DNA from 3 places in the Kitasatospora sp. GP30 genome. Region 1 is predicted to be linked to each of the others. Evidence: riboswitches for the same ligand, from Rfam matches in the RefSeq annotation. Region 1 holds a riboswitch; each other region holds the start of a gene.

Evidence for each region. Region 1 has a riboswitch for cyclic di-AMP ahead of P3T35_RS30055 (transglycosylase family protein). Riboswitches for the same ligand answer to the same signal wherever they lie in the genome.
Region 2: it holds a riboswitch for cyclic di-AMP, as region 1 does, so the genes downstream of both, P3T35_RS23295 (transglycosylase family protein) here and P3T35_RS30055 (transglycosylase family protein) in region 1, are expected to answer to the same signal.
Region 3: it holds a riboswitch for cyclic di-AMP, as region 1 does, so the genes downstream of both, P3T35_RS32170 (transglycosylase family protein) here and P3T35_RS30055 (transglycosylase family protein) in region 1, are expected to answer to the same signal.

The regions. Positions count from the first base shown of each region.
Region 1 is NZ_JARZAH010000030.1:78,668-85,694, forward strand. Features, by position in the region: gene P3T35_RS30040 (DUF501 domain-containing protein) at 1-171, opposite strand, end outside; gene P3T35_RS30045 (septum formation initiator family protein) at 186-608, opposite strand; gene eno (phosphopyruvate hydratase) at 793-2,079, opposite strand; gene P3T35_RS30055 (transglycosylase family protein) at 2,293-3,030, opposite strand; cyclic di-AMP (ydaO/yuaA leader) riboswitch at 3,036-3,235, opposite strand; gene P3T35_RS30060 (cytochrome P450) at 3,440-4,708, opposite strand; gene P3T35_RS30065 (SDR family NAD(P)-dependent oxidoreductase) at 4,853-5,266, shown strand; gene P3T35_RS30070 (MazG family protein) at 5,277-6,272, opposite strand; gene P3T35_RS30075 (SurA N-terminal domain-containing protein) at 6,301-6,933, opposite strand.
Region 2 is NZ_JARZAH010000018.1:14,920-21,946, reverse strand. Features, by position in the region: gene P3T35_RS23305 (NUDIX hydrolase) at 233-736, opposite strand; gene P3T35_RS23300 (YchJ family metal-binding protein) at 765-1,184, opposite strand; gene P3T35_RS23295 (transglycosylase family protein) at 1,293-2,378, opposite strand; cyclic di-AMP (ydaO/yuaA leader) riboswitch at 2,385-2,547, opposite strand; gene P3T35_RS23290 (PPOX class F420-dependent oxidoreductase) at 2,822-3,247, shown strand; gene P3T35_RS23285 (SRPBCC family protein) at 3,402-3,848, opposite strand; gene P3T35_RS23280 (MarR family transcriptional regulator) at 4,024-4,446, shown strand; gene P3T35_RS23275 (hypothetical protein) at 4,454-5,461, opposite strand; gene P3T35_RS23270 (AMP-binding protein) at 5,458-6,933, opposite strand.
Region 3 is NZ_JARZAH010000035.1:64,602-71,628, forward strand. Features, by position in the region: gene P3T35_RS32155 (glycoside hydrolase family 13 protein) at 1-518, shown strand, start outside; gene P3T35_RS32160 (LacI family DNA-binding transcriptional regulator) at 520-1,563, shown strand; gene P3T35_RS32165 (hypothetical protein) at 1,658-1,867, opposite strand; gene P3T35_RS32170 (transglycosylase family protein) at 2,028-3,191, opposite strand; cyclic di-AMP (ydaO/yuaA leader) riboswitch at 3,199-3,343, opposite strand; gene P3T35_RS32175 (hypothetical protein) at 3,872-4,834, opposite strand; gene P3T35_RS32180 (DUF397 domain-containing protein) at 5,309-5,545, shown strand; gene P3T35_RS32185 (ATP-binding protein) at 5,799-6,503, opposite strand; gene P3T35_RS32190 (helix-turn-helix transcriptional regulator) at 6,732-7,027, shown strand, end outside.

The DNA.
Region 1 (7,027 bases):
GAGGGTGGGGAACGGCGTGCCGTCCGGCAGCCGGGGCGCGGTCTCCACCACATCGGGGTTGCCGCACGGGCAGCGGTGCGCGACGGCACGGGTACCGCGCGGCACCCGGCCGAGCTGGGCCGCCACGGCGGCGAGGTCGCGGTCCGCGACGGGCTGGTTCTCAGTACTCATGGCTCATCAGGTCTTCACGGAGCGGGGGCGGGGGAGGGTGAGGCGGCGGCGTCCACCGAGTTCCAGACGGTGGTGTACCAGGGGAGGGCCTTGGCGGCCGGCCCGGAGCCGGTGCCGGACGGCTGGGTGGCGCCGGGCCCCGGGGTGGGGTCGACGGCGGTGAACGGGGTCTCGCCGGGCATCGCGTAGTGCAGCCGCTGCCGGGCCTGGGCCTTGACGAACTCCGGGTCCTGCCAGCGGGCCTTCTCGGCGGTCAGCTGCTGCACCGCGTCCTTGGCCTGCTCGGCCTTGACCCGCTGGGCGGCGATCTCGTCCCGCTGGTTAATGAACTGACGTGCCGGATAGGCCAGGATCGCCACCAGCGAGCAGAGCACCAGCACCAGCACGGTGGCCCGGCTGGTGAACCGCGGCCGCCCCGGGAACTTCCACGCTGCCATGAACTCCTCGCCCCTCCGTCGCGCCGGTGCCCCGGCCCCACCCTAAGCGGTGGCGGCCGGGGCACCGGTCATTTGCCGAGTTCGTCAGCCCTCGAACTTGCTGGGCCTGTCACTCCGCGGAGCGACTGCGCTTGTTGCTCCGCGGAGCGACTGTGCTTGTTACTCCGCAGAGCGACTGTGCTTGTTACTCCGCAGAGCGGAAGCGCGGGAACGCGGCGCGGCCCGCGTACTCGGCGGCGTCGTCGAGGATCTCCTCGATGCGCAGCAGCTGGTTGTACTTGGCGACGCGGTCCGAGCGGGCCGGGGCACCGGTCTTGATCTGGCCGCAGTTGGTGGCGACGGCCAGGTCGGCGATGGTGACGTCCTCGGTCTCGCCCGAGCGGTGCGACATCACGCAGCGGTAGCCGTTGCGCTGGGCCAGCTCGACGGCGTCCAGGGTCTCGGTCAGCGAGCCGATCTGGTTCACCTTCACCAGCAGCGCGTTGGCGGTGCCGGTCTCGATGCCCCGGGCCAGGCGCTCCGGGTTGGTGACGAACAGGTCGTCACCGACCAGCTGGACCTTGCTGCCGAGCTTGTCGGTGATGGCCTTCCAGCCCTCCCAGTCCTCCTCGTTCAGCGGGTCCTCGATGGAGACCATCGGGTAGGAGTCGACCAGGTCGGCGTAGTAGTCGATCAGCTCGGCGGCCGACAGCGACTTGCCCTCGAACTGGTAGGCGCCGTCCTTGTAGAACTCGGAGGCGGCGACGTCCATGGCCAGCGCGATGTCCTTGCCCGGCACGTAGCCGGCCTGCTTGATGGCCTCGGTGATGAGGTCCAGCGCGGCGCGGTTGGTCTCCAGGCTCGGCGCGAAGCCGCCCTCGTCACCCAGGCCGGTGGACAGGCCGCGCTCCTTCAGCACCGCCTTGAGGGTGTGGTAGATCTCGGCACCCCAGCGCAGCGCCTCGGAGAACGACTCGGCGCCGATCGGCGCGATCATGAACTCCTGGATGTCCACGTTGGAGTCGGCGTGCGCGCCGCCGTTGAGGATGTTCATCAGCGGGACCGGCAGGACGTGCGCGTTCGGGCCGCCAAGGTAGCGGAAGAGCGGCAGGTCCGAGGCCTCGGAGGCGGCGTGCGCCACGGCCAGCGAGACGCCGAGGATGGCGTTGGCGCCGAGCGAGGACTTGTCCGGGGTGGCGTCCAGGTCGAGCATCGCCTGGTCGATCAGCCGCTGCTCGGTGGCGTCGTAGCCGACCAGCTCCGGGCCGATCTGCTCGATGACGGCGAGGACGGCCTTCTCCACGCCCTTGCCGCCGTAGCGGTTCTTGTCACCGTCACGCAGCTCCAGCGCCTCGAAGGCTCCGGTGGAGGCGCCGGACGGGACGGCGGCACGGCCGGTGCTGCCGTCGTCGAGGCCGACCTCGACCTCGACCGTGGGGTTGCCGCGGGAGTCGAGGATCTCGCGTGCGACGACGACATCGATGGACGGCACTATGCATCTCCTTGCGGAAGCGGTCCTGGGGACAGCGGGAGGACGGGGGCCTTACGACCAGAGCCTAACCGCACCGGCCCGACCGGAGACCGGGACCTGGCTCCCGTCTCACGGTGTGGTTCTGCTACCTGTCGGTAGTTCACCTGAATGCCCGTCCGCCCCGGACCGGGGCCGCCGCCGGCGCGACGGCCCCAGGGGCCGGGCGTCGGCGGGTCAGCCGAGGTGGAGCGTCTGGCCGGGGAAGATCAGGTTCGGGTCCTGGCCGACCGTCGTGTGATTGGCCTGGTAGACCGCCTGCCAGCCGCCGGCCACGTGCTGGACCTGGGCGATGGTGGAGAGCGTGTCGCCGGGCCGGACGGTGTACTCGTGGGCGCCGGTCATGGCGGGCTGGGCCGGCTGCGGGGCCGGCTTCGGCTGGGCCGGCTTCGGGGTCGACCGGTGCTGCGGGGCGGCCGACTTGGGCTGGGCCTGCTGCGGCTTGGCCTGCTGGGGCTGAGCCTGCTGGGGCTGGGCCGACCGCTCGGCGGACCGGGAGGCGGCCGCGCCGCCGCCGGGGTTCGCGGAGGCCGGGGCGCCGCCCTGGGTCAGCCCGGCCTTGACCGAGCAGACCGGCCAGGCGCCCGGCCCCTGCGAGGCCAGCACCCGCTCGGCGACCGCGATCTGCTGGTCCTTGCCGGCCAGGTCGGCCCGCGGGGCGTACTGGGTGCCGCCGTACGCGGCCCAGGTCGAGTTGGTGAACTGCAGCCCGCCGTAGAAGCCGTTGCCGGTGTTGATCGACCAGTTGCTGGTGCTCTCGCAGTTCGCCACGCCGTCCCACACGGAGACCGGGGCGGCGTGCGCGCCGGTCGCGGTGAGCAGCGGCATCGCAACTCCCGCGCCTGCCACGCCGGCTACGGCGATGGCCTTCTCGGCGGTGGTACGGCGACGATGGCGGCCGGTGCCAAACAGCATTGAGACGTCCCTCTCCGCACGCCTGCGAGGTGAGCTGTCGGGTTCGGACCGGTGAGGTTGGCCCGGCCGCCCGCTCGGATCGCTCCGGCGGTCGGCTTCACCCCTAGCCGTGGGAGACGGCAGAAAAACCTGGGTCCCCCGCCCCTGCCCCCTGGTGGTCAGGTGTCCCGGCGACGCGATGGGCAGGATTCGGCGTACTCGCGTGCGGGGTTCGCCTACGCGAACTCCTGGGAGGGTAAGCAGATCTACTGACCAATCACAAGCTCATATCGCCCACATCACGCGGAAATTACGGTGCGTCATGCATCGCCTACCAACCGGTCAGATTTGACCGATTTGATCCGTATTCAGACCATCACTGCACCAATGCTTCCGACGCGCCGTCAGGGCGGCGGGAGTTCGCGCACACTCAGTTCTCGACCGCGTCCGCGGGCCTTTCGGGCGTGAACGAAACCGGCAGTTCGCGCAGTCCGCGCATGATCAGACCGCCGCGCCAGCGCAACTCCCCCGGCTCGGCGGCGAGTCGCAGGTCCGGCAGCCGGGTCAGCAGCGTGGCCAGCGCCCGCTGCCCCTCCAACCGGGCCAGCGGCGCGCCGATGCAGTAGTGGATGCCGTGCCCGAACCCCAGGTGCGGATTGTCCCGACGGGCCAGGTCCATGGTGTCCGGCTGGTCGAACCTGGCCGGATCGCGATCGGCCGCGGCCAGCACCACCAGCACCGGATCGCCGACCGGGATGTCCACCCCGCCGATGCTCAGCGGCGAGGTGGCGAACCGCCAGGTGGCCAGCTCCACCGGGCCGTCGTAGCGCAGCAGTTCCTCGACCGCGGTGGTCAGCAGCCCGGTCTCGCCGGCCGCCACCGAGGCCTGCAGGCGGGCCCGCTGCTCCGGGTGGTTCAGCAGCGCGAAGACGCCGTTGCCGATCAGGTTGACGGTCGTCTCGAAGCCTGCGAACAGCAGGATGAAGGCCATGGCGGCGGCCTCGTTCTCGGTCAGGTGCTCGCCGTGGTCGCTCGCCCGGATCAGACCGGAGATCAGGTCCTCGCCCAACTCCCCCCGCTTGCGGTGGATCAGCTCCAGCAGGTAGGCGCGCATCTTCTTGACCGCCCGGGCCACGCCGCCGCGCGGACCGCCGCCGTGACGGATCATCATCCCGGCCCAGTCCCGGAAGTCGTCCTGGTCCTCGGCCGGCACCCCCAGCAGGTCGCAGATCGCGTAGATCGGCAGCGGGAAAGCGAACTCATGGATCAGGTCGGCCGAGCCGCGCGCCGCGAAGGTGTCGATCAGCCGGTCGGTCAGGCGCTGCACCTGGGGCTCGAACTCGGCCACCCGGCGCGGGGTGAACGCCTTGGAGACCAGCCGCCGCAGCCGGGTGTGGTCCGGCGGGTCGATGTTCAGCAGGTGGGTCATCAGATCGGCCTGCCGCTCCCCCGGGATGCCGACCCGACCGGTGCGGTGCGCCTGCTCACTGTGGTGCGCCGGGTTCTTGGAGAGCCGGCCGTCGGCCAGCGCCTGCCGGGCGTCCGCATACCGCGTCACCAGCCAGGCGTCCACCCCGCTGGGCAGCGTGGTGCGGTGCACCGGGGCGTGCTCCCGCAGCCAGGCGTACGCCGGGTAGGGATCGGCGGCGAACTCCCAGGTGAACAGGGGCGGCATCGGGGCGGGCGGCTGGTTGGGCATGTCTTGACCGTATCCGTTCCCAAGTGGGAGTGAGTCTGGTCACCTGCCGGGTAATCCCTGTTGCGGAGGGTCAGGCGAAGCCTACGATCCCCGATTACATGGGTGGGCCACAGTGCGGTGGTGCCCACGGAGAGGAGTCAGGCCATGCGAGTAGCCGGGCAAGTGGTGGTCATCGCGGTGCTCGACGGCGGCGACGGCGACGCGCCGGCCCGCCGGTTCGCCGCAGCGGGAGCCACCGGTCTGCTGCTGGCGCACCCCCGGGTCGGCGTCGCCGAGGACCTGGCCGCCGCCCTGGACCGCACCGGCTGCCCGGTGATCGGCGTCTCCTCGGACATCCACCAGCCCAGCGACATCGCCGCCCTGGTCGACACCTGTGAGAAGCACCTGGGCCGGATCGACCTGTTCTGCGTGGCCGGCCCGGACGGCGAGCGGATCGTCACCCTGGCCGACCTCCCCGGCGACCTGGACCGGCTGGCCGAGCTGCTCTACCCGCTGAGCGAGGCGATCGGCGAACTGCTGCCGCCGCAGCGGGAGCCGGTCAGGCCCACCGCGGCCTGACCCGCCCCGCTCAGTCGGCCAGGCCCTCCGCGGCCCGCACGGCCGCCCGGTAGCCGCGCGCGGCGCGCCGCAGCGCCGCGTCCGGATCCACCCTCGCGTCGTGCGCCCGCTGCACCACGGCCAGCAGCAGGGCGCCCGCGCTCTCCTCGGTCAGCTCGGCCGGCAGCTCGTAGGGCGCGTCCGGCACCCCGGTGAAGTCCGCGCGCCGCACCCGGGAGACCAGCTTGGCCGCGTACGCCAGCGCCGGCAGCCCGCTCGGCACGCCGTCCAGCACCGACTCCCGGTCCTGCTTCTCGGCCGCCTTGAGCGCCTCCCAGTTGGCCTCCACCTGGTCCGTGGTCTCGGCGTCCGAGTCGGCGAAGACGTGCGGGTGACGGTAGACCAGCTTGTCCACGATGTCCCCGGCCACGTCGTCGATGGAGAACGGGTCCTCGGCGTGCTCCTCACCGATCCGGGAGTGGAAGAAGACCTGCAGCAGCACATCGCCGAGCTCCTCGCGCAGCGTCGCCCGGTCGCCCTCCTCGATCGCCTCGACCAGCTCGTAGGCCTCCTCGACCAGGTACTTCACCAGCGAGTCGTGGGTCTGCTCGGCGTCCCACGGGCAGCCGCCGGGCGACCGCAGCCGGTCCATCACCGCGACCAGGTCGAGCAGCCGGGCGCCGGGCAGGTCGTAGGAGCCGGGCAGCAGCTCGATCTCGGGCGCCTCGCCGGCCTGCTCCACCGCGATCCTGGCCAGCGCGTCGGTCAACCCCGGATCGCCGTCCTGGCCGCCCAGGAACACCAGCGGGGCCCGCTCGGTCAGCTCCCGGGCCAGCGCGGGCGCACTGGTCCGCTCGATCTGCTCGACCTCGATGCCGGCCTGCGCCAGCGCGGGCAGCTGCGGGTGCTCCCGGTCGGCGGCCAGCACCAGCGGCGCGCCGTGCAGCGCCTGCCAGGCGGGCCAGCTGAGCAGCCCGGGGGCGATCCGGTGGGTGGTGGTCAGCAGGGTCAGCTTCGAGGTCTCCACACCTCGAACCTACCGCCCCGCTGTGAACTCAGGCCGCGGCGCCGGACTGCGGCAGCCACGGCTCGCTCGGGGTGTCCAGCACCGCCTGCGCCGGATCCCAGCTGCCGTAGCGCGGGTTGATCGTCACCCGCAGCTCCTCCGAGGCGGTGGTCAGCAGCTGGTGCACCGCCTGGTTGCCGTCGGTGGTGCCCAGTTGCTGCCCGCTCACCTTGGCCAGCTTCTGCAGGCCGATCTGCTCGCGCAGGTAGCCGTCGATCGCCTGGGCCGGGACACCGTTGCGCAGCAGCAGGTTCTGCTCCAGGGCCGCCTCCCCGCCCAGGGCCGCGACCTCCTGCTGGCGCAGCTGGGCCACCTCGGTGTCGGAGACCGACAGCTGGTGGTCGGCCAGCGCGCGGGCCACCACCTGGTCGAAGACCATCCCGTAGACGGTCGCCCCGACCAGGCCCGCCTGCTCCTGGTACTGCCCACTGGGCAGCTTGGCCGCCTGGTCCCGGAACTCCGCCACCCGGGCCTCCACCTGCGCCACCGTGATCCGGTCCGAGCCGATCAGGGCGGCGGCCCCGGGCCGGGGCGGCTGGCCGCCGCAGGCGCTCAACGCCAGCGCGCCCAGCAGGACGCCGAGCGCGGGCAGGGTGCGGCGGACGGAGCTGCTGCGGATCACGCGGGGCCTCCCGGGCAGGACTGCGGTGGCGAAGTGGCCGAGACGTACTCCTGACGAGTCATGAGGATAGGGAGCGGGCCTGCCGTTGCCCAGA
Region 2 (7,027 bases), on a different contig from region 1:
AAGCGGCGGAGCCACGTGTGCCAGCTGAAGTCCAGGCCCGGCAGCCGGGACCCACGTTTCCGCAGAGCCGGCCCGAACCGACCCCTGTGTGGCCGGAAGCACGGCCAGACAGGCAGCGGGACACCGCGCCGGCGCTCGGGCGCAGCAGGCCGGCGTTGCAGCGCGCGCCGGGCGCTCCGGCTCAACGCGCTGCCGGCGGGCGTCCACCTGGTCCGCTCCGGCGGGGGCGGCCCTAGTTGCCGGTCCGCTGCTGCGGGAGGTGCAGGTAGGCGGCCCGGCCGGTGTCCCGGGCGCGGGCGACGGCCTCGACCAGGGCGAGTCGGGCCGGGGTGAGCTCGGTGCGCCACTCGGTGAGTGGGCGGACGGCGAACTCGGTGTGCTCGGCCGGGTCGAGGGCGAGGCCGGCCAACTGCTCGGCCGTGAGGGTGCCGCCGTCGAAGACCACCCCGACCTTGAACGGCCACTCGCCCGCGGCCGCCACGAAGAGCAGGGCGAGCAGCGGCGGGGCAGGCTGGGCCGGCAGCAGCAGACCGGTCTCCTCGCGGACCTCCCGGCGGGCGCTGTCCCACGGGTCGCTGCCGAACTCCAGGTTGCCCCCGGCGAATTGCCACACGTCCGGGTCGTAGACGGACTTCAGCAGCAGCGGGTGGCCGTCGCCGTCGGTGAAGTGCACGGCGGCGAACACGATGCCGTGCGGGAGGGTACGCAGATGGTCGGCGAGCGGCAGTTGGGCCATCGCGGATCCTTTCGGCGGTGGTCTGTGCTCAGTCCTCGGAGTGGTCGCCGTCCAGGTAGACCCAGGCGCCGTCGTGGCGGACGAAGCGGCTGTTCTCGTGCAGACTGCCGGACCGGCCGCGTTCGCGGAAGTGGGCGCGGAACTCCACTGTGCCGGCGGTGTGGAACGGGCCGCCCTCGGTGCTGCCCAGGATCTCCAGCCGCTCCCAGCTGAGCCCGGGGTCGAGGTCGAGCTCGGCCGGGCGGGTGTCGGGGTGCCAACTGCGGAGCAGATAGGCGATGTCCCGGACCGCGAAGGCGCTGTAGCGCGAGCGCATCAGCTGCTCGGCGGTGGCGGCCTGGGCGAGGCCGCGGTGCAGCTTGCCGCAGCAGTCGGCGTAGGCGGCGGGCAGACCGCAGGGGCAGGTGGTGGGCTGAGCGGCTGGCTTCGCGGCGGTGCGTCGGGACATGACTCCATTGTGACGGGCCGTGGGGAGTGCACTCGCACGGCCCACGGCCCACGGCCCGTCAGATGATCAGAACAAGGTGATCAGAACAAGGTGATCAGAGGAAGCCGATCAGGGGAACTGGAGGTGCTGGCCCGGGAGGATCAGGTTCGGGTTGGCACCGACCACGTCGGCGTTGTGCTGGTAGAACTGCTGCCAGCCGTCCAGGTGGTGGGTGGAGGCGATCTCCGAGAGGCAGTCGCCGGGCTGCACCGTGTAGCCGCCGGCGGCGGGCTGCGCGGTCGTGGGCGTGCCGGGCGCCTGGGTGCCGGGCGGCACGGGCTGCGGCGTGCCGGTCTGCTGCGGGGGCGCGGCGGGCACAGCGGGCGCCGGTACGGCGGCGGACGGCCCGGTGGGCGCCGCGGCGGTGCTGGGGGCTGCCGGGGCGGGGGTGCCGGCCTGGGCCGGGGTGCTGGGGGCGGCGCCGGCCGTCGGGGCGCCCGCAGTGGCAGGGGTGCTCGGGGCTGCCGGGGCGCTCGGGACGGCGTTGCCGGGTGCGCCGGGCGCCGGGGTGGCCGGGCTCGCGGGCGCTGCGGGGTTCGTCCACGCGGGCGGGGCCGCCGAAGTACCAGGTGCGGCAGGTGCGCCGGGCAGGCCGGGAAGACCGGGCGCGGCCGGGGATGTCGGGGCGCCTGGCGTGCCCGGCGTGGCGGGCGTGCTCGGGGCAGCGCTCGGCGCGCTCGCCGGGGGAGTCGTCGGAGCACCCGGCGCGCTGGGCGTACCGGGAGCGCTGGGCGTACCGGGCGTACCGGGCGCGCCAGGCCCGCCCTGCGAGTTGCCCGGCGTCGTCAGACCGGCCGTGACCGCGCACTGCCCCCAGGTGCCCGGCCCCTGGTCCTCGAACAGCGCCTCGGCCACCTCGATCTGCTGCTGGCTGGTGGCGTGCGAGGGCTCAGCGCCGTACTCGTCGCCGCCGTAGTGGTCCCACTGGCGCTGGGTGAGGTGGAGGCCGCCGTAGTAGCCGTTGCCGGTGTCCATGGTCCAGTTGCTGCCGGTCTCGCACTGGGCGACGGCGTCCCAGGTGCTGGCCGGGGCGGCGTGCGCGCCGGTGGCGGCGAGCAGCGGCAGCGCCAGCCCCGCGCCCGCCACGGTGGCCGCCGCGACGGCCCGTTCGGTCTGGGTCGGGCGGCGATGGCGGCCAGGGCCGGTGAAGACCATGGGTCTGTTTCCTCTCCGCACGCCTGCGAGGTGAGCTGTCGGGTTCGGGCCGGGAGGTTGGCCCGGCCGCCTGACCGGACGGATCCGGTGGGCGGCTTCACCCCTAGCCGCGCGGGACGGCACTGAACCTGGGTCCCCCGCTCCTGCCCTGACGTGGTGTGGTGGTCAGGATCCCGGGCGCGGTGGGCAGGACTAGGCGTGCCGCGCATGGGTGCCGGCAGATGCCAGCTGGCAGGCAGACTAGACGGATCATCATGGTGGTAACAACCCCGCATCGTGGACATCACACGCTCATCACGTGGAGTCTTGGTCATGCTGTGCAGGATGTACTGGGACGGCGGAGGTCGCGTGGATCGTTGATGCCCGAGGTCGACCCGCTGGTTGCTGTCCGGTTCGTGTCGAGTCTGTGTCGAGTTCATGTCTAGGAGCGGAGGAGAGGTCTGATGGCCGACGAAGCCAGGATGCGTGAGCTGTTCGCATCGGGGAAGCGTGGTGTGCTGGTCACCATCAAGCGGGACGGGCGCCCGCAGTTGTCCAATATCTTCTATGTCTACGATCCGGAGCGGGACTTGATCCGGGTCTCGGTCACCGCGGATCGCGCCAAGGCCAAGAACGCGGCCCGTGACCCGCGCGTCAGCCTCCATGTGACCAGCCCGGACTTCTTCACCTGGGCGGTCGCGGAAGGCACGGCCGAGCTGACGCCGGTCGCCCAGGCGCCGGATGACGACACGGTGGCGCAGCTGGTCGACTACTACCGGGCCGGCAGCGGTGAGCACCCCGACTGGGCGGAGTACCGCGCCGCGATGGTCGAGGAGCGCCGCCGGCTGCTGACGCTGCGGGTCGAGCGGCTCTACGGGCAGACGCCCTGACGCTGACGGACCGGGGTGCCGCCGACCGCCCCCGGCGCGGACGGCGGCACCCCGGCGCGCGGCCCTGGGAGCCGAGCACCTCGTGCCCGAGTGCCACGTGCCCGAGTGCCTCGTGCCCCCAGGGCTCAGCCGAGCGCCTCGTGCGCCCCCGCCCTCAGCCCAGCGCCTCGCGGCTGAGGGCGAGCGTGGTCTCGATCGCCTTCACATAACCCGCGTGCATCCGGTCCGCCGCGGCGTCCTCATCGGAGCCGCCGCCGAGGTCCAGCTCGGCCCGGAAAGTGAGCAGCAGCTCACCGTCGGCGCCTTCCTCGATGTCGTTGTGGATCACCCAGCGGGCCTGCTCGTCGTCGCGGTAGAAGCTGACCCGGGTCATGGGCTCGAAGACCACCGTCTCGCGCACCCGCTCGCCGTGGAAGACCACCTCGCGGACCAGGCCGTTCGCCGTCCGCTCCAGCACCCGGCACTCGTCCATCGCGGCCACGAACGGCACGGCGTTCTCCGCCTTGCGGACCAGGCCGGCCCAGATCGCCGCTCGGTCCAACGCGATCCGGTCGCCGCGCTGCGGGTCGTTGGCTCGCACACTCGCACTGATGGCGCGCATGACTGGCTCCCCCTTCGTCTGCCGGAGTCCGGCTTGTGGCCCCTCGCGGCCAATTGCTTGTACGGCCATTGCTTGTACGGCCATTGCTTGTACGGCCAAGTAAATCCCCAAGCCTCTGCGTTGGCAAGGGGAGTAGCAAGGATTCACATCAGGCGATTGGGCGTACAATCATCAAGTGCCTGCCATACGAGACACCACAAGTCATGCGATCGCCCGGGTCTCCCGCCTGCATCGCGCCGCGGCCGAGCGCTTGCTGCGCCGCTCCGGTCTGCATGCCGGGCAGGAGCTGCTGATGATGCTGCTCTGGGATCGCGGGCCGCTGCCGCAGGGCGAGTTGATCGAGCAGCTGGGCCTGGACGCCTCCACGGTGACCAGGATGGTGCAGCGACTGGAGCAGTCCGGCTTCGTGCGCCGCAGTCGCAGCGCGACCGATCGCCGCGCCGTCATCGTGGCACCGACGGCGGCGGCGCAGGCGTTGTGCGAGCAGGTCGGCGAGATCTGGGGCGAGCTGGAGGAGTTGACCCTGGGGGGCCTCTCGGCGGCCGAACAGGCGGAGCTGGCACGATTGTTGAGCCTGGTGGAGCGCAATCTGACGTGACGTCAACTCATCGCTGGCGCACCGCCGTCGGCGTCCGCCCGAGGCGGCGGGCGTCGCGGCGGGCCCGGCCCGGGGTGGCGCCGACGCCCACCACCCGGTCGTCGCGCACCGCCAGCCAGCAGTCCTCGGGCAGGCCGGGCGCGCCGGTGGCACGCAGCGCCGCCTCGGCCGGGTTGACCGGCGGCGGGGCGGGCTCGCGGGCGCCGGACCGCCACTCGGCCCAGCTGCGCTCCCGCCCGCAGCGCTGCCGCCAGTACAGCTGCTGCGCCACGATCAGCGGGCCGAGCGCGGCGAGCAGCGGAAAGCCGGTGGTCAGGACGTGGGTTGCGAAGAGCGCGCTGACCGCGCTGACCACGGCCAGCCCCACCGCGGCGGCCAGCAGTGCGGCCCGGCGGCCGTACGCCTTGGCGGCGGCGAGGGGGAAGAGCACCAGGAGCAGCAGGTCTCCCAGGCCCAGCGAGACCGGCAACGCGCCGCGGGTGAGAGCCAGTTGCGGGGCGAACGGCTGCCCCTGCACCTCGGCGGCGAACCGCAGGGTGACCGAGGTGAGCGTGGTGGCCACCAGGTCGTAGACCGCCAACACGGCCGCGAGCGCGGCGACATGGGCGGCCCGCATGCCGCTCTGCACCCACAGGTTGGCCACCCCGACGACCGCGATCAGCAGCAGCGCGTCGGTGGCGGCGAGCACCCCGGTGGGGGAGGCGTGCAGGGCGAGGGTGGTGCCGACCGCGGCGGCGGCCGGCAGCCAGGCCCAGCGGCCGCCGAGCACCGGGGCGAGGGTGAACTGCACGGCGGTGCCCAGCACCACGCCGAAGACCGTCACCACCACGGGAGTCGGCAGCGCGAGATCCAGCAGCGGAGCCAGCACCACGCCGACGCAGACCACGGCGACGTCCCCGGCCGTGTAGACGCCGACGGGCGGTCGGGGGATCCGGATCCGGGCCAGATAGCCCAGGGCGAGGGCGATCGCGACGGCGGTGACGCCGCTGAGCGCGGCCAGGGCGGTGGTGTTCATGAGCGGCCGGCCAGGCGGGTCGGGCGGCTCGGCGACGGGCCGAGGTCCGCGAAGCCGTGCTCGCGCAGATCGGCGCGGAGCGGGACGGTGGGCGGCATGGCCTCGCGGTCGTCGTACAGCCGGATCGCGGCCAGCGGCAGGCCGGCGGCGGTGGCGCCGTCCTCCAGGCGCCCGAGCAGGGCGGCCGACGGCAGCCGGCGGACCAGCACGTGCAGCACCGCGCCGCCGGGATCGTCGGTCAGTGCGTATCTGGTGGGCAGTGGCACGTCGGGTTCGGCCTCCAGCAGGTCGAGCAGGTCCCGGGTGGGCAGGACGGCACTGAGCGGGCCACTCCAGCGGCCGACGACGTCCGAGGTGGCCGGCAGCTCGGCCAGCTCGCAGTCGGGCCCCTCGGCGGGCAGCCGGACCAGGTCGCCGGTGGCGTAGCGCAGCAGCAGGGTGCACTCCCGGTACGGAACGTACGGCGTGTGCACCACCATGCCGACGGCGCCGGGCGCGGTCGGCTCCCAGCTCTGCGGATCCAGCACCTCCAGGTGGCCGAACTCGGTGCCGTGGTGCAGATGCCCCTGCGAGCACGGGGCCGCGCCGGCGGGCACCAGCTCGGTCATCAGATAGGAATTGGCCACCTGGCCGCCCAGGGTGGCGGCGGCCCGCTCCCGCAGCGGCGTGGAGAGCACTTCGCCGCCGATGCTGATCCGCCGCAGTCCGAAGTCCTCACTGCGCCAGCCGCCGCGCTCGGCCTGGGCCACCAGGGCGGCCAAGTAGGAGGCGGAGGTGGTGAGATGGGTGATCTGCGGGGCCTTGCCGGGCAGGCCGAGCGGGGTGGCCAGCCGGTCGAGGGCGGACTCCGGGTCGATGGTGCCCAGTTGGACGAAGCCGGCGCCGATCCGGGTGACCGACTCCTCGGAGTTCAGCAGGGCCAGGGTGGCGCGCGAGCAGCCCGCGTAGGCCACGGTGTGCTCGGGCCGCAGACCGAGTCCGATGGCTGCCGAGATGGTGCTCAGGGCGGTGAGCAGTTCCAACTCGGTGCGGGAGAACCAGACTCCGGTGGGGGCGCCGGTAGTCCCGGTGGTGAGTGCCAGCAGCGCGGGCCGGGCCGCGGTGGAGACGAAGGCGGCGGGCAGCGACCGGAGCGCGCGCTTGGGCGTCACCGGCACCTGGGACCAGCCGGCCAGGTCGAGGGCGTCCGGGTTGAGCCCCAACTGGTCGAAGACCTGCCGGTAGTAGGCGGTGTGCCGGACCGCGGCCCGGGCGGTGGCCCGCAGACTGCGGGTGGTGATGGTGCGGCGCACCGCCGGGTCGACGGCCGCCCGCTGGCCGGGCAGCAGCGCGGTGTCGTCGCCCGGTTCGCCGAACTCGGCGAGGGTGGCGAGCAGTTCGCGGGCGATCCGGTCGAGGTCCCGCGGTCGGATCGGACCGTTTCGCAACACGGCGGCGGCGTACCGCAGTTGACTCAGTGCGCTGGCGAACACGGTGTCCTCTCCACAGAGCTGCTCTTCGCCTCCGGGTGCGGGGTGGCCTGGGCCGGGCGGGGGACCCGGTCCAGGCCGGTCCGAGCGGTCGGGC
Region 3 (7,027 bases), on a different contig from region 1:
TGCCCGGCTCCGCCTACCTGTACCAGGGTGAGGAACTCGGCCTGCCGGACGTCACCGACCTGCCCGACGAGGTCCGCCAGGACCCGTCCTTCTTCCGCGCCAGCGGCCAGGACGGGTTCCGCGACGGCTGCCGGGTGCCGATCCCGTGGTCCGGCGACGCGGCGCCCTACGGCTTCGGGCCGGTGGCCCAGGGCCCGAGCTGGCTGCCGCAGCCCGCCGAGTGGGCCGCGTTGAGCGTCGAGGCGCAGACCGGCGACCCGAACTCCACCCTGGAGCTCTACCGCAGCGCGCTGGCGATCCGCCGGCAGCGGCCGGAGCTGGGCGCGGGCGACCGGGTCCAGTGGCTGGATGCCCCCGCCGGGGTGCTGATGTTCCGTCGGGGCGACTTCGTCTGCACTGTCAACACCACAGGCCAGCCAGTGGAGTTGATGGTCCCGGGGACGCTGCTGCTGAGCTCCGTCGAGGACCGGCAGCCGGGTGTGCTGCCCGCGGACAGCACCAGCTGGTGGGCGGTGTGACATGGTTGCAATAGGCTCTGGGCTCGTGACTACGGCGCGACTCTCGGACATCGCGGCGCAGGCTGGGGTCAGTGAGGCCACCGTCAGCCGCGTCCTCAACGGCAAGGCGGGCGTCTCCGCGACCACCCGCCAGACCGTGCTGGCGGCTCTCGACGTGCTCGGCTACGAGCGGCCGACCCGGCTGCGCCAGCGCAGCGCCGGGCTGATCGGGCTGATCACCCCGGAGCTGAGCAACCCGATCTTCCCGGCACTGGCCCAGGTGATCGAGCAGGTGCTCAGCCGGCACGGCTACACCCCGGTGCTCTGCACCCAGACCCCCGGCGGCTCCACCGAGGACGAACTGGTCGAGATGCTGGTGGACCGCCAGGTCGCGGGCATCGTCTTCGTCTCCGGGCTGCATGCCGACACCACCGCCGACCACGACCGGTACGCCAAACTGACGGGCCGCCAGGTGCCGTTCGTGCTGATCAACGGCTACAGCGAGAAGATCGCCGCGCCGTTCATCTCGCCGGACGACCGGGCCGCGATGTGGATGGCGGTGCAGCACCTGGCCGAGCTCGGACACGAGCGGATCGGCCTGGCGGTCGGGCAGCGCCGCTTCGTGCCGGTGCAGCGCAAGATCGAGGGCTTCACCGCCGCGATGCGGTCGGTGCTCGGGGTCGCCGCCGAGGAGGCCGAGCAGCTGGTGCACTCCACCCTGTTCAGCGTGGAGGGCGGGCACGCGGCCGCCGGCGCGCTGCTCGACCAGGGCTGCACCGCGATCGTCTGCGGCAGCGACATGATGGCGCTGGGCGCGATCCGGGCGGTGCGCCAGCGCGGGCTGAGCGTGCCGGGGGACGTCTCGGTGGTGGGATTCGACGATTCGCCGCTGATCGCCTTCACCGAGCCGCCGCTCACCACCATCCGCCAGCCGGTGGAGGCGATGGCCACCGCCGCGGTGGACGCGCTCCTCGAGGAGGTCGGCGGCCAGTCCACCCAGCGGACCGAGTTCATGTTCCAGCCGGAGCTGGTCATGCGCGGCTCCACCGGAGCCCGGCCGCGATAAGAGTCCATCTCAGCGCCGCTCAGCGGGTGCCGCCGGCCCTTCGGGGTCGGCGGCACTTCGCGTTTCGCGGGCGGCCGGTCAGCTGGTCGGCCGGTCAGCCGCTCTCGGCGTCGCTGCGCCGCTCGTGGGTGAACCGGCCGGCATCGTCGGCCTCGCCGGTGCGGGCCTCGGTGCGCCGGGAGCGCGCCAGGTAGTCACGGACGATCAGTTCGACCGCGTCCTGCGGGTTGCCGGCGCCGCTGAGCATCATCACGTCGATGGCCAGATCGGCGTCCAGGCTGACGGTCACCTTGGGCTTGGGCACGGGTTCTCCTCGGGTCTGCCGGAGCCCTCAGCATGCCCTGTGGCGCCGTACCCGGCCAGGGCCCGACCGGGGAACGGCCGAGGGCCGCCCCACGTGCGGGAGGCGGCCCTCGGCTGCTTTCGGTGCGCGGCGGCTCAGCGCCTGCCGCTGGTGCGGCGGGTCAGACCCGGCCGGCGAAGTCCGGGGTGTAGTTCGAGATGGTCTCGAACTTCACGCCGGCGCTCGGGTTGGCGGCCTCCACGAACTTGCCGCCGCCCACGTACAGGCCCACGTGGTAGACACCGGAGGCGGTGCCGTTGCTGGACCAGAAGAGCAGGTCGCCCGGCTGCAGGCTGTCCAGCGACACCCGGGTGGAGGCGGCGGCCTGGTCGGCGGCGATGCGCGGGATGGAGACGCCGGCCTGGGCCATCGCGGCCTGGGTCAGGCCGGAGCAGTCCCAACCGCCGTTGCTGCTGCCGCCCCAGACGTAGGCCTGGCCGACCTTGGACTCCGCGAAGCTGATCGCGGCGGCGAAGGCACCGGTGGCGCTCTGGGCGCTGGTGGAACTGCTCTGCAGGCTGGTGGTGCGGGCCGGGACCGAAGCCGGGGCCGGGGTGGCGGCGTCCGAGGAGTCGTCAGCGTTCTTGGCGGGCGCCGCGGGGGTGGCCACGGCGACCGTGCCCAGCTCGAGCTTCTCGCCCGGGTAGATCCAGTTCGGGCCCTGGGTCAGCACCGACTTGTTGAGGTCGTAGAGCTTCTGCCAGCCGCCGTCCACGTTGTGCTTCTGGGCGATGGTGGACAGCCAGTCGCCGGGCACCACGGTGTAGGTCTGGTGGTCGGCGTGCTGCGCCGGGGCGGCCTGCGGCGCCGGAGCCTGCTGCTGCGCGGGGGCGGCCGGGGCGGCCGGGGCGGCCGGGGCCGGGGTGCTGCTGGTGCTGCCCGCGCTGGTGTCGACCTGCGCCGGGGCGCCGCCGGCGGTCAGGCCCGCCTGGATGGAGCAGACCGGCCAGGCGCCGGGGCCCTGGTCGGCGAGCACCTTCTCGGCGACGGCGATCTGCTGGTCCTTGGTGGCCAGGTTGGCCTGCGGGGCGTACTGGGTGCCGCCGTAGGCCGCCCAGGTGGAGGAGGTGAACTGCAGGCCGCCGTAGAAGCCGTTGCCGGTGTTGATGCTCCAGTTGTTGGTGCTCTCGCAGGCAGCGACCTTGTCCCAGACCGAGACCGGCGCGGCGGAGGCGGTGGTGGCGGTGATGCACGGCAGGGCCAGGCCCAGGCCGAGCAGGCCGGTGGCGGCAATCGCGCGCTTGGCGTTGCGGGACGGACGGTTCGTGCCAGTCGTGGGCAGCATGAAGACGCGTTCCTCTCCTACGCCTACGAGGTGAGCTGTCGGATTCGGGCTGGAGTTGCCCGGCCGTGCGTGCACGGCTTCACCCCAAGCCCCGGTCTCCCGGGGCGGCTTACCTGGGTCCCCCGCTCCTGCCGTGGTTGCGTTTTCGCGCCGCCAGCAGGGTCGGTGGCAGGACTCGGCGTCCGGTCTGCTGGGTCCGTGTGACCACGAACGGGGAGCACGTTAGACAGACATAAGAAGGAATCGCAAACAGCTGTGAGTGACATCACACAGTGTTCACTCGACCTTCAAGATCGCCATGTGGCGGTAGCTGATGGGGCGTTGGGTCGCGGACCGGCAACTGGGTTGTTCGCCAGCGAAGTTGCCGCCCTTTCAGGCTGATGGGCCATTCAAAATCCGAGGCCCTCGCGGGAGGCTTTCCCGGCAACTTCCAAGGGACTTGAAGGTGCTCTGACAGGTACTCGTTACCAATTCGAGACCGGTGGCCTGACGGGGTGCTAGAAGGGTCAAAACGGACAGATGTGGGCAGATTGACGAACCCTGTGAAGGCATGGCCCCGAACTGAGCCCCTGCCAGCGGAGACCAGCGGAGGCCGGTGGGCGTCGGTGGGTGTCCGTGCATGTGAAAGGCCCCGCCCGCGTCCCAGGGGACGCGAACGGGGCCGGCCGGACTGCGGGGGCTCAGGCCTCCTCGGAAGCCTCTCCAGCGGCCTGTGCGGGGAGCCGCGGGCCCTCCGCGACCGGCTCGGGCTCGGCGGGCTCGGGCAGCGCGGCCAGGTACACCGAGGCGATCAGCTGACCGACCGTCGGGTAGGCGCCGATCGGCGCGGCGCTCGGGCAGCCGGTCTCCTCGGCGGCGGCCAGCAGCGCCTCGCCGCTCACCTCCGGGCCGATCACCAGCGGGGCCAGGGCGGGCCGCTGCGAGCCGGTGGCCCGCAGGTGCTCGACGGCGCCGGCCACCGAGCCGGGCACGTCCAGGGCGGCGGCCACCACCGGCACCGCCAGCCGGGCCGCGAGCAGCACGCCGGTGACGCCGGCCGCCGCGGCGGCCTCCTCGCCGCCCACCGTGGTCAGCACCACGCCGTCGGCGGCCGTGGCGATGGCGAACAGGCGGGCACGGTCGGCGCGGGCCAGACCGGCCTCGGAGAGCCGCACGTGCACCGCCTCGGCCAGCAGCGGGTGCGGGCCGAGCGGCTCGGTCACCTGCGCCCCGGTCTCGGCGGCGAGCTGGTGCAGCCCGGCCAGGAAGTCATGGGGTCCGGTGGCGAGCGGCACCAGCACCGGGGCGGGCAGGCCCAGCTCGGCGGCCCGGGCCACCAGGTCGGCGACGGTGGGGGCGGTGTGGCCCGGCTGCGTTTGGGGAGCGTCCTGCTCGTCCCGCTCCTCCTGGGCCGCCGGCTCGGCGGCCGTGGTCGGCAGCCAGCCGGCCAGCATTTCGATGCCGGGCTGTTCGCCGCGGATCACCGAGATCAGCTCGTCCACCACCGCCACCGCCTCGGGCGTCGCCTCGGCCGGCACCGCGAGGACCAGCGGCGCCGCGCCGACCGGGACCTCGGGGCGCTCGGGACGGCGGTGGCGCCCCCGTGCTCGGGAGCCTGGCGTGCGGACGGGCAGTTGTGCGCCCGGGATGGCTGCAGTGCTCATGGCGCAGAATCGTAGGACATACGCGTGATCAGTCCGCATCGGGCTGCCGGTCGATTGCCCGCCGCCCGGCTCCGCTCCGCCGATGGCAAGGCCCGGCGTCCGGAAAACCGGCCTCTCGTTCCATTGATGTGACGGAGTGTGAGGGTTCGGATGCGAACTCGACCGTGGAATGGGCCTGTCAATGGCTGAACCGGTCAGAGAGTCGTGGACGTCCCCTGACACGGGGTGACGATCGAAGAGCTGAATCACCCTCAAATGTCCAGTTCTGTCTGGCGGATTGTGTCGGTTTGGCGAGGGTTTGTCACATCAAGTTCCTGACGGTGCACGCGCAAAATCGCATGCCGATGCACGTGCATTAGCGTTATCATCACGACAAGTAAGGCATTCGCCCTGCCCGTACGAGCCGGAGGCGGCCGGCGGCCGGAGCGGTCGGGCGCCGAGCGCTATGAGCACTCCAGCTCTTGGGAGAATTCGATGCACCACACGTACAACGGCATGCCCGCGGCAGACCTCGAAGGCGTGGTCTGGCAGAAGAGTCGCCACAGCAACTCCAAGGGCAACTGCGTGGAGCTGGCGGCCCTCGATGGTGGCGCCGTCGCCATGCGCAACTCGCGCTTCCCGGACGGCCCGGCCCTCATCTACACCCGGGACGAGATCGAGGCGCTGCTGCTGGGCGTCAAGGACGGGGAGTTCGACCACCTGGTCGCCTGATCCCTGAGCCACCGTCAGGCCGCTTGCCGGGCCAAGCGATCGGACTGGGCGCCGCCGCGGCACAGGGGAGTCTGCGGCGGCGTTTCGCATGTCCTCGGCGCCCCTTGTCGGTTGGGCCCCCGGGTCGGCTGCGCAGTTCGGCCGCGCGGTTCGGCTACTCGCTCTGGCAATCGCAGGCTGGGCCCGCGGGTTGGGCCCGGGAACGCGAAACGCCGCGCGACGGCGCGGCGTTCGGTCGGGCGGATGAGGCCCGTCAGGCTGAGCGGCGGTGACGTCCGATCGACGCAGCGTCAACCGCCATGGAGGGCAGGGAAGTCGGTGCCCCCTCGGCCTGGAAGACGGCCCAGACCACCTTGCCGGTCCCGGAGGCCAGCGGGTGCCAGCCCCAGGAGCAGCTGAACGAGTCGACCAGGTGCAGCCCCCGGCCTGACTCGGCCACGAAGTCGGCCTCCCGGGTGACCGGCCCCTGGCAGCTCGGATCGCTGACGGCACAGACCAGTTGGTCCCCCCGGTGGACCAGGCTGATCCGGATCGGCAGCCGGCCGTCGACCGGGCCCGGCTGGATCGGGAACGGCTGCTGCCCCGGCAGGTCCGCAGCGGTCGGCTGGCCGATCGCGTGCCGCAGCGCGTTGGTGACCAACTCCGAGGCGACCAGGGCGACATCGTCGAACATGTCGCCAAGGCCCCAGCGCTGCAGGGAGGTTCTGGTGAAGTCGCGGGCGGTCTTCACCGCGTCATAACGAGGGGGGAGCGTGCAGGTGACCACGTCAGGGTCGATGGCAAGCGCCGTACCGGTGCCCATGAAGAGCTCCTCCCATAAGGGGGCGGACACGGCTGGACCCGGCGGGGTCATGCCGGTCACCTCCGACTCGCTCGGCCGCTTCGCCACCGCCTCGACCGGATGCATGGGGTCGACGACGAAGCCCGCGGGACTGTCACAGGGGGCGTGCAACTGCACGTGCACCATCGTGCTCTGTGCTCACGGCGGATGCAAGAGTCGATTCACGTGCAGTCGCACTATTGGCATATGCAGACGCCGGATGCACGTGCATCCGTACGTGCCGATGGATGTGCCGATGGACGTGCTGATGCAAAATTGGTAGATCCTTGTACTGGTACAGGCACTGTGAGCGGCCGGATGATGGCAGACTGTGCGCTGATTTCCTGAGTCGGAGGTTCCAACGGCATGACCACAGTGCAGCCCGGCGGCGGTTCGATGGTGCGCCGGATCCTCCTGGGCTCCCAGCTGCGCAGGCTGCGGGAGGCCCGCGGCGTCACCCGCGAGGACGCCGGCTATGCCATCCGCGCCTCCGAGTCGAAGATCAGCCGGATGGAACTCGGGCGGGTCAGCTTCAAGGAGCGCGACGTCGCGGACCTGCTGACCCTCTACGGCGTGACCGACGGCGAGGAGCGCGAGTCGCTGCTCGGCCTGGTCCGCGAGGCCAACAAGTCCGGCTGGTGGCACAGTTTCAGCGATGTGCT